One region of the Bradyrhizobium sp. WSM2254 genome, then DNA from elsewhere that is predicted to be linked to it. Evidence: predicted binding sites of a transcription regulator. Region 1 holds the regulator's gene; each other region holds the start of a gene.
The links. The regulator LexA, encoded in region 1, represses DNA repair genes until DNA is damaged. The targets are predictions, from matches to a motif close to TGTTCNNNNTGTGTTCNG.
Positions count from the first base shown of each region.

Region 2: the regulator LexA is predicted to act here: its motif matches at 1,697-1,714, upstream of ruvC (crossover junction endodeoxyribonuclease RuvC).
Region 3: the regulator LexA is predicted to act here: its motif matches at 1,358-1,375, upstream of uvrA (excinuclease ABC subunit UvrA).

Region 1 covers NZ_AXAB01000029.1:76,430-79,702, forward strand. Annotated here, with positions in the region: gene A3M7_RS0121935 (GAF domain-containing protein) at 1-494, opposite strand, end outside; gene A3M7_RS49765 (hypothetical protein) at 715-1,149, opposite strand; gene A3M7_RS49770 (hypothetical protein) at 1,343-1,546, opposite strand; gene lexA (transcriptional repressor LexA) at 1,725-2,426, opposite strand; gene glp (gephyrin-like molybdotransferase Glp) at 2,602-3,273, opposite strand, start outside.
Region 2 covers NZ_AXAB01000075.1:7,921-11,193, reverse strand. Annotated here, with positions in the region: gene ruvB (Holliday junction branch migration DNA helicase RuvB) at 1-504, opposite strand, end outside; gene ruvA (Holliday junction branch migration protein RuvA) at 525-1,142, opposite strand; gene ruvC (crossover junction endodeoxyribonuclease RuvC) at 1,139-1,666, opposite strand; gene A3M7_RS0136590 (YebC/PmpR family DNA-binding transcriptional regulator) at 1,900-2,646, opposite strand; gene A3M7_RS0136585 (methyl-accepting chemotaxis protein) at 2,848-3,273, shown strand, end outside.
Region 3 covers NZ_AXAB01000038.1:53,806-57,078, reverse strand. Annotated here, with positions in the region: gene A3M7_RS0126490 (outer membrane protein) at 1-281, shown strand, start outside; gene A3M7_RS0126485 (outer membrane protein) at 503-1,192, shown strand; gene uvrA (excinuclease ABC subunit UvrA) at 1,472-3,273, shown strand, end outside.

The DNA of each region.
Region 1 (3,273 bases):
AGCGGCAGGCCCGCTTTCCAGGTGCGTCCGGGCAGGCCGAAGCCGCGGGGAAACCTGGTGTGGCGGGAGTTGAATTCGAACATGTCGGCGGTGCCATAGTAGCCGTCGACGAGCCCCATCTCGTGGGAGATATCGGGATCATTGTGCCAGAGCTCGATCGCGCCGACATGCGCCTCGTCGTCGCCGCAGAACAGCACCATGACGGCCTGCAAGAATTCGCCTGAAAACACCGGCACCGCCACGCCGCAGGTGAGGCCGGCCGCGAGCGCCTGATCGGTCCGCTTGAAATAGGAGTTGGCGAATTTGGTGAGGATCACGGGATGGCCGCTGGCCCAGGCCTTGCCGGGAAGGCCCTCGTCGTATCCGAAGCGCAAGTTCTCGCTCACGGCCTTGAACGCGGACAGCCCTTCGCCATAGAGGCCGCCGCCGAATTCCAGCCGCATGCGCGTCCGGTCCGGCACCCAGAGTTCAACGACGCGAATGAAGGTTTTCATCGACCGTGTCCGCCGCCTCAAGCCAATGACAGCATCGGCGATCTAGCCGCGGAGCGGACGTTCAAAATTCAGGCAGAGCCGCGCAAACTTCGTGCGACGGGGAGGCGCGGGGGATCTCGGCGGATTGGATTCTCAGGACGCAAACCGCACCACGTCGCCGGCCACGGCCGGCGATGGCGATTTCGATCCTGGCCCCGACCCGTGAGCCGGGGGAGCTGCCTCAGCCGATCGGCAGGCGGGTGATGGTCGGCCGACCATCGGCGATGACCTGCGGCTTGTGCTCGCGCTCGCCGCCGGGCTGGGTCACCGGCAACTGCAGCACGGTCGCGCGCTGGCCTTCGACGAGCTGCGTCACCAGTACGTATTTGCCGTCGGGGAATTCGATCGCGTCGTGATGGCGATCGGGAATGTGCGGATCGATCTTGCCGAACTTGCCGACGCGGGAGTTGATGGTGCGCGTCCAGATCCAGCGATTGTCGTAGCGGACGTTGTCGGCGAAGGCGAGCTCCGTCCCCGGCAGCAGGCAGACCGCGACGGACATGTCGGCTTCAGAGGCGAAGCCGCGCGTCGAGGTGCCTCGGAAAGTGGTCGTGACGATCGTCTCGCCGACTTCTGCGGGACGCGTCGCGACGGCATGCAGACTGTAGTCACACATCGGGTGCTCCTCATTCAGGGATAGCGACCCGCGCCTCCTTCGGAGGCACTAGCCCCTATCAGAGTGGAAGCATGTTAGCGTCTTCTCGGTTGTAGGCAAATCTGCGACTTAGATCCGCAGGCTGCCATCACAATATCTTTTTCAAATGCACGAGGAACAAAGTCCGCTCCTGTGCATTTGGCGTGCGTCCCCGTCAGCGACCAGCAGGTGCCGACCAGCCCAAATATTGCCAGGCGGGTTGCGGCGGCTGCGCGACGGCGTTGCGGGCATTGCGCAATTGCTCGCTCGTCGTCGTCTGCGCTGCCTTGCGGACATGGTGTGACTGTGCGGCGAAGGTATGCGCCGCTGATGCTGCGATCAGCGTGATCGTGACGGCGCTCAAAACGATCTTGCGCATGACGGTCTCCTCGATCTCCAGCGCCGCGAAGCGATCAGGGCTTCGTGCGGCGTGCCCGAGGATGTACCGCGGGAGAGGGGCCGGATAATCTGTGCAAAACCAGAAAGACTATCCAGCCGGAGCGGACAATCGTCCGCTCCAATCGTCAACGCGCGGGGCGCCAAGCGGCGGAGCGCGCTCAGTACTTGCGGTACAGGCCGATCAGCTTGCCCTGAATCTTCACCCGGTTGGGCGGCAGGATGCGGACCTCATAGGCCGCATTGGCGGGCTCGAGCGCGATCGAGGCACCGCGGCGGCGGAAGCGCTTCAGCGTCGCTTCCTCGTCGTCGATCAGCGCCACCACGATGTCGCCCGTGTCGGCGCTCTCGTTGCGCTGGATCAGCGCCATGTCGCCGTCGAGGATGCCGGCTTCGACCATCGAGTCGCCGCGCACTTCGAGCGCGTAGTGTTCGCCCGACCCGAGCATGTCCGGCGGTACGCTGATGGTGTGGCTACGGGTCTGCAGCGCCTCGATCGGTGTGCCGGCCGCGATGCGGCCCATCACCGGCACCGCGACGGGGCGTTCGCCCTCGTCCACGGAGGCGCTGGAGCTCGCTCGCACCTTGCCGAGATTGCCCTCGATGACGCTCGGCGTGAAGCCACGCCGGTTGCCGGCGGCGGCCTGGAGCTCGGGCAGCTTGATTACCTCGATCGCGCGGGCCCGGTTGGGCAGACGCCGGATGAAGCCTCGCTCCTCCAGTGCGGTGATCAGGCGATGGATGCCTGACTTCGAGCGCAGGTCGAGCGCGTCCTTCATCTCGTCGAAGGAGGGCGGCACGCCGCTTTCCTTCAAACGCTCGCTGATGAATCGCAGAAGCTCGTATTGTTTGCGCGTTAACATCTCGACCAAATCCCCCGGTTGATGTCGTTCGATTCCGAGACGGTGAATTCAGCGGCGAGCCGCTAGATGCTCGAAACAAATCATGAACGGACACTATATGTTCGATATGTGTTCCGCAACTGCTTAATTTACCGTGAACGCGACAAAGTTCGCGGAACGCGCACGACTTGCGGGTTCAGGCGGGCAGTCGCAGCACCTCGCAAGGCGTGCCGGCCTCGGCCTTGGGCGCGAACGGCGCGCGCACGAGAAGTGCCTGTGCCGCAGCGAGATTCGCAAGCAGCGAGGAATCCTGATGATTGACGGGAAGGGCGACAAGCGTGCCGTCGTCGCGCCGCTCCAGGCGTGCGCGCAGATAATCTTCGCGCTGGTCATTGGCACCGACCTCGCGGCCGAGCACGGCGCGCTCGCGACGATGATGAATCACCGCGCGGCCCGACAGCGCGCGAATCAACGGCACCATGAACAGGAAGGCGCACACATAGGACGACACGGGATTGCCGGGCAGGCCGATCACACCCATCGCTCCTAACCGGCCGTGCATCATCGGCTTGCCCGGCCGCATCGCGATCTTCCAGAACGCCATCGCGATGCCTTCGTCCCTCAGCGCCTGCTGGACCAGATCGTGGTCGCCGACCGAGGCGCCGCCGGTCGTAATCAGGATATCGGCGCCGCTCTCGCGGGCACGGCGGATGCCGGCGGTGGTGGCCTCCAGCGTATCGGCGGCAACACCGAGATCGACGGTATCTGCGCCCTCCTGGCGGGCGAGCGCGTGCAGGGCGTAGCCGTTGGAATAGACGATCTGGCCGGGGCCCGGGCTGGTGCCCGGCATCACCAGCTCGTCGCCGGT
Region 2 (3,273 bases), on a different contig from region 1:
GAAGCGGTCGCGCAAGGGATTGGTGAGCAGGCCCGCACGCGTCGTGGCGCCGACCAGGGTGAATTTCGACAGCTCGATCTTCACCGAGCGCGCCGCCGGGCCCTCGCCGATGATGAGGTCGAGCTGAAAATCCTCCATCGCGGGATAGAGCACTTCCTCCACCGCCGGGCTGAGGCGATGGATCTCGTCGATGAAGAGCACGTCGCGCTCTTCGAGATTGGTCAGGAGCGCCGCGAGGTCGCCGGCCTTGGCAATCACGGGGCCCGATGTGGCGCGAAAGCCGACGCCGAGCTCCTTGGCCACGATCTGCGCTAGCGTGGTCTTGCCGAGGCCGGGGGGCCCGACGAACAGCACGTGATCCAGCGCCTCGCCGCGCTTGCGCGCGGCCTCGATGAAGATCGAGAGATTCTTGCGGGCCTGCTGCTGGCCGACGAAATCGGACAGCGATTGCGGGCGCAGCGCGGTGTCACCGACGTCGTCGCTGCGGCGTTCGGGCGTGACCATGCGGTTGGCCTTGGGATCGCTCACTTCGCGAGTTCCTTCAGGCCGAGGCGAATGAGCTGCGCCGTCTCGGCGCCCTCACCCGCGCTGCGCGAGGCCGACGCAATGGCGGCCGCCGCCTGCGGCTGGCCGTAGCCGAGATTGACCAGCGCGGAGATCGCATCCGCGACGGGCCGCGGCGCGCGCTGGTCGTCGACGGCGCCGGCAAGATGCACGACAGCAGGGTCGACATTGGCGAAGGCCGGCGCCTTGTCCTTCAACTCGGTGACGATGCGCTCGGCGACCTTGGGGCCGACGCCCGGCGTGCGCGCCACCGCGGCCTTGTCGCGCAGGGCAATCGCATTGGCGAGGTCGGACGGCGCGAGCGTGCCGAGCACGGCGAGCGCGACCTTGGCACCGACGCCCTGCACGGTCTGGAGCAGGCGAAACCATTCGCGCTCCTGGTCGGTGCGAAAGCCGAACAGCTTGATCTGGTCCTCGCGGACATAGGTCTCGATCGACAGCACGGCGGCCTCGCCCTGCGAGGGCAGATGCTGCAGCGTGCGCGTCGAGCAATGCACCTGGTAGCCGACCCCGCCGACGTCGAGGATGACGAAATCCTCGCCGTAGGAATCGATCAGGCCCTTCAGCTTGCCGATCATATCCCGACCACCTTCAGCCTGAGCGCCGTGCTCTGGCGGTGATGGGCGTGGGTGATGGCGATGGCGAGCGCGTCGGCGGCGTCGGCTGACGGCGGCTCGGCTTTCGGCAGCAATATCTTCAGCATCATCGCGATCTGTTGCTTGTCGGCATGACCGGCACCGACCACGGTCTTCTTCACCTGGTTCGGCGCGTATTCGGCGACGCTGATACCGAACATTGCGGGCGCCAGCATGGCGACGCCGCGGGCCTGGCCGAGCTTCAGGGTGGCAACGCCGTCCTTGTTGACAAAGGTCTGCTCGACCGCGGCTTCCATCGGCTTGTGATCGGACAGAACGGCCGCGAGCCCTTCATGGATTGCGAGCAGGCGACTGGACAGCGGCAGGTCGTCCGGCGGTTCCACCGAGCCGCAGGCGACATAGATCAGGCGGTTGCCCTCGGCCTCGATCACGCCCCAACCGGTACGGCGCAGGCCGGGGTCGATGCCGATGATGCGAACGGGGCCACGAATCGGGAGCGCAGTCATGGGCCAGTGATAGCGGCTGACTGCTTGCAGCGAAACAGAAACAGAACGAAAGTAACAGGGGAAGTGGGTTCGCGGTGATGGTCGGACGGCGCCCGCCCTACACTCCGGCGTCATACCCCGCGAAAGCGGGGTATCCAGTACGCCGCGGCTTCTCCGTATCCTTCTGGCGTCTCTGGAATACTGGGTCGCCCGGTCAAGCCGGGCGACGACAGCGGAGTTTGGAATTAACGGCCCTACCCGGCCATCTTCGCCATCAGCGCGTCCGACACCTCGAAATTGGCGTAGACGTGCTGGACGTCGTCGTGCTCGCTGAGCAGGTCCATCAGCTTGAGCAGCTTCTCGCCGGTCTCGTCGTCCACGGCGACCGTGTTCTGCGGCTTCCAGATCAGCGCGGCCTTGCGCGGCTCGCCGAACTTGGCTTCCAGCGCCTTGGCGACGTCGCGATAGCCTTCGGTCGAGGCGTAGATCTCGTGCCCGCCTTCGCCCGAGATCACGTCGTCGGCGCCGGCCTCGATCGCAGCATCCAGCACGGCGTCGTCGGAGGCGACGCTGCGGTCGTATTCGATGATGCCGGTGCGGTCGAACATGAAGGAGACCGAGCCGGTTTCGCCGAGGTTGCCGCCGGACTTGGTGAAGAAGGAGCGGATGTCGGAAGCGGCGCGGTTGCGGTTGTCGGTCAGCGCCTCGACGATGACGGCGACGCCGCCGGGGCCATAGCCCTCGTAGCGGATCTCGTCATAGTTCTCGCCGTCGCTGCCGAGCGCCTTCTTGATTGCGCGCTCGATATTGTCCTTCGGCATGTTCTCCTGGCGCGCGGCGATCACGGCGGCGCGCAGGCGCGGGTTCATGGCGGGGTCGGGCGTCCCCAGCTTGGCGGCGACGGTGATTTCCCGCGCCAGCTTGCCGAACAGCTTCGACTTCTGGGCATCCTGCCGCCCCTTGCGGTGCATGATGTTCTTGAATTGGGAATGTCCGGCCATGCGTGGTCTCGTAAAGGAATCGTCAGCCAAGGTGAGTGGGAAGCGCGGCCTTATAGGCCGCCAACCCGCCGAAATGAAGAGGCTCTACGACTTTAAGGTAACACAGTAATGCCTCGCGCCTAGATGTCAGGCATCGTTAACCCTGACTTCATTCCGGACTGCGAAAATAATGTCCGACCGTCCCCCGACAAGAGAGACCTGATGGCGTTCGGACTATTTCGGAAGCGTCTGCCGGACATGGCTGCGCCCGCGGCCGCCCCGCAGGCTGCGCAGCCGCCGGCCCATTCCGAGCCCGGCTCGGCCACTGAGGGCGATTCGGCCAGGGAAATCCTGGAACTGCTGGAACTCGAGCTGGGCGCGATGATTCGCCAGCTCGAGCGCGCCGCCAATTCGGTGGCCGGCGGCGCCGAAGCGACCGCCGTGACGCTTGCGGCCATTCGCGACCGCACCGACGCCCTGACCGGCCGCACCAACGCCGCGCAGTCGACCGCATCCACCTTCGCCCATGCCGCCGACAAGTTCACCCAGTCCGCCCAAGGCATCGGCGCGCAGGTTCGCGAGGCCGGCAAGCTCGCCGACGAGGCCAGTGCCGCGGCGCAGGAAGCCCGCGCCAATGTCGACCGCTTG
Region 3 (3,273 bases), on a different contig from region 1:
ACCTTGCGACCGGCCTCGAAGTTGACCGCGCCAACGAGACGCGTTGGGGCGGTACCGTGGGTGCGGGTGTCGAGGTCGGATTCGCGCCGAACTGGACCGTCGGGTTCGAGTACGACCATATCTTCATGGGCAACCGCAGCCTCAACTTCTCCGGCTCCGGCAATTTCGCGATCGCCCCGCTCGGTGCCTTCACACGCTCTGATCGCATCAGCCAGGACGTCGATATCGGCTTGATCCGCGTGAACTATCGCTGGGGTGGCCCGATCATCGCGAAGTACTGATATCTCGTTGATATCACTGAAGATTGAAGGCCGGCCCAGTGCCGGCTTTTTTTGTGCGACGGCAGGTCAATGACCGTTACGTTTTGCGACTGTTGTGGCTTTTGAGAGACACAACTTGCAGCTTTGTTGGTGTAAGCACGACATCAGTTGGACCGCAGCGTCCGATGCCCTTCCCCATCGTGGAAGGCACAACAGAAACTGGGACTGGGATTAGGTTGAAAATGAAGAAGGTTTTGTTGGCTTCGGCCTGTTTGTTCGCTCTTGCCGCCCCCGCGTCGGCTGCCGATCTTGCGGCTCGCCCGTACACGAAGGCTCCGGTGGCTGTGGCCTCGGTCTACAACTGGACCGGGTTCTACATCGGTATCGTTGGCGGCGGCGCCTGGGAAAACGCTTCGGGCGACCCGAAGATGAAGGGTGGCTTCGTCGGCGGCACCGCCGGCTACAACTGGCAGACCGGCAACGTCGTGTTCGGTGTCGAGGCCGATGGCGCCTGGGCTGACGTCAGCGCTACGGCGACCGGCGCCTCTGTCGTCCCCGGCTTCGGCGTTGTGACCGCAACCGCGACCTCGAAGACCGATGCGATGGGCACCGTGCGCGGCCGCATCGGCTACGCCGTCGACAACGTCCTGTTCTACGGCACCGGCGGCTACGCCTGGATCGACAACAAGATCAGCCTCTCCGCTCTCGGCGTGACCGCGTCGGACAGCAAGTGGCACTCCGGCTGGACCGTCGGTGCGGGCGTCGAAGCGTTCTTCGCGCCGCAGTGGTCGGTCAAGGGCGAGTACCTCTATCGCAGCCTCGGCGGCGAGACCTACTTCTCGGGCGCCCTCCCCACCGGCACGCTCAACTTCCACACCGTGCAGGTCGGCGTGAACTATCACTTCGGAGGCCCGGTGGTCGCGAAGTACTAAGCTTCGCCACCGACGTCACATCGTCACGAAAGGCCGGCCTCGCGCCGGCCTTTTTGTTTTAGCGGGTAACGTTCAGCGCAGTTCCGCACACCCTGCTGCTGCCAGATGCCGCCAGCACGCCAACAATCCGTTGACGATTCGCAACTCGCACTGGAAATCCGTCGCTGTTCTTCCTACGTTCGCTGACAACCCCATCGGCGCCGATCCCGGTTCCGGGCAAAGCGCGCCTTCACCCTTGGCGCGGTTGCGCGTCTTTGGGATTCCCTAGGGACCACCGGGATGGATGAAGTGATCAAGGCGAAGCGCCAACAACAGAACGCGGGCTCCAGCCTGCGCGCAATTACGATCCGTGGCGCGCGCGAGCACAACCTCAAGAACATCGACGTCGAGATTCCCCGCGACAAGCTCGTGGTGTTCACCGGCCTCTCCGGCTCCGGAAAATCCTCGCTCGCCTTCGACACCATCTATGCCGAGGGCCAGCGCCGCTACGTCGAATCGCTGTCGGCCTATGCACGCCAGTTCCTGGAGATGATGCAGAAGCCCGACGTGGACCAGATCGACGGCCTCTCGCCGGCGATCTCGATCGAGCAGAAGACGACCTCGAAGAATCCGCGCTCCACCGTCGGCACCGTCACCGAGATCTACGACTACATGCGCCTCTTGTGGGCGCGCGTCGGCGTGCCCTATTCGCCGGCCACCGGCCTGCCGATCGAGAGCCAGACCGTCTCGCAGATGGTCGACCGCGTGCTGGCGCTGCCCGAGGGCACGCGCCTGTACCTGCTCGCCCCCGTCGTGCGTGGCCGCAAGGGCGAGTACCGCAAGGAGCTCGCCGAATGGCTCAAGAAGGGCTTTCAGCGCGTCAAGATCGACGGCACCTTCCACGAGCTCGCGGAAGCGCCGACGCTGGACAAGAAGTTTCCGCACGACATCGACGTCGTCGTCGACCGCATCGTGGTGCGCGCCGACATCGGCCAGCGTCTCGCCGAAAGCTTTGAGACCGCGCTGAAGCTCGCCGAGGGCCTTGCCGTCGTCGAATTCGCCGATGCGCCCGCGGCGGCGCCGGCCGAGGAAAAGAAGAAGACCGCAAAGATCCACGACAAGAGCGGGCCCGAGCGCATGCTGTTCTCGGAAAAGTTCGCCTGCCCGGTGTCCGGCTTCACCATCCCCGAGATCGAGCCGCGCCTGTTCTCGTTCAACAATCCCTACGGCGCGTGTCCTGCCTGCGGCGGCCTTGGCGTCGAGCAGCATGTCGACGAGGATCTCGTCATCCCCGACAAGGAGCTCGCCATCGGCAAGGGCGCGATCGCGCCCTGGGCCAAATCGTCGTCACCCTATTACGTGCAGACGCTGACGGCGCTCGGCAAGCACTACAAGTTCACGCTGACCACCAAATGGAAGGATCTGCCCAAGAAGACGAGAGACGCGATCCTCCATGGCTCGGGCGAGGACGAGATCAAGTTCTCCTATGAGGACGGGGTGCGCTCCTACGACACCAAGAAGCCGTTCGAAGGGGTCATCACCAACATCAACCGCCGCTACCGCGAGACCGAGAGCGAGTGGGCGCGCGAGGAGCTGGCGAAATATTTCCACGACGTGCCCTGCGGCGCCTGCAACGGCTTTCGGCTCAAGCCCGAGGCGCTCTGCGTCAAGGTCGGCACCAAGCATATCGGCGAGATCTCCGAGCTGTCGGTCAAGAAGGCCGGCGAATGGTTCGAGACCGTGCCGGAGGCGCTGAACAAGCAGCAGAACGAGATCGCCGGCCGCATCCTCAAGGAGATCCGCGAGCGCCTCACCTTCCTGCTCGACGTCGGCCTCAACTACCTCACCCTCTCCCGCTCCTCCGGCACGCTGTCGGGCGGTGAGAGCCAGCGCATCCGCCTGGCCTCGCAGATCGGCTCGGGGCTGACCGGCGTGCTCTACGTGCTGGACGAGCCCTCGATCGGCCTGCACCAGCGCGACAACGCGCGCCTGCTCGACACCCTCAAGCGCCTGCGCGACCTCGGCAACACCGTGGTCGTGGTCGAGCATGACGAGGACGCCATTCGCCTCGCCGACTACGTGCTCGACATCGGCCCCGGCGC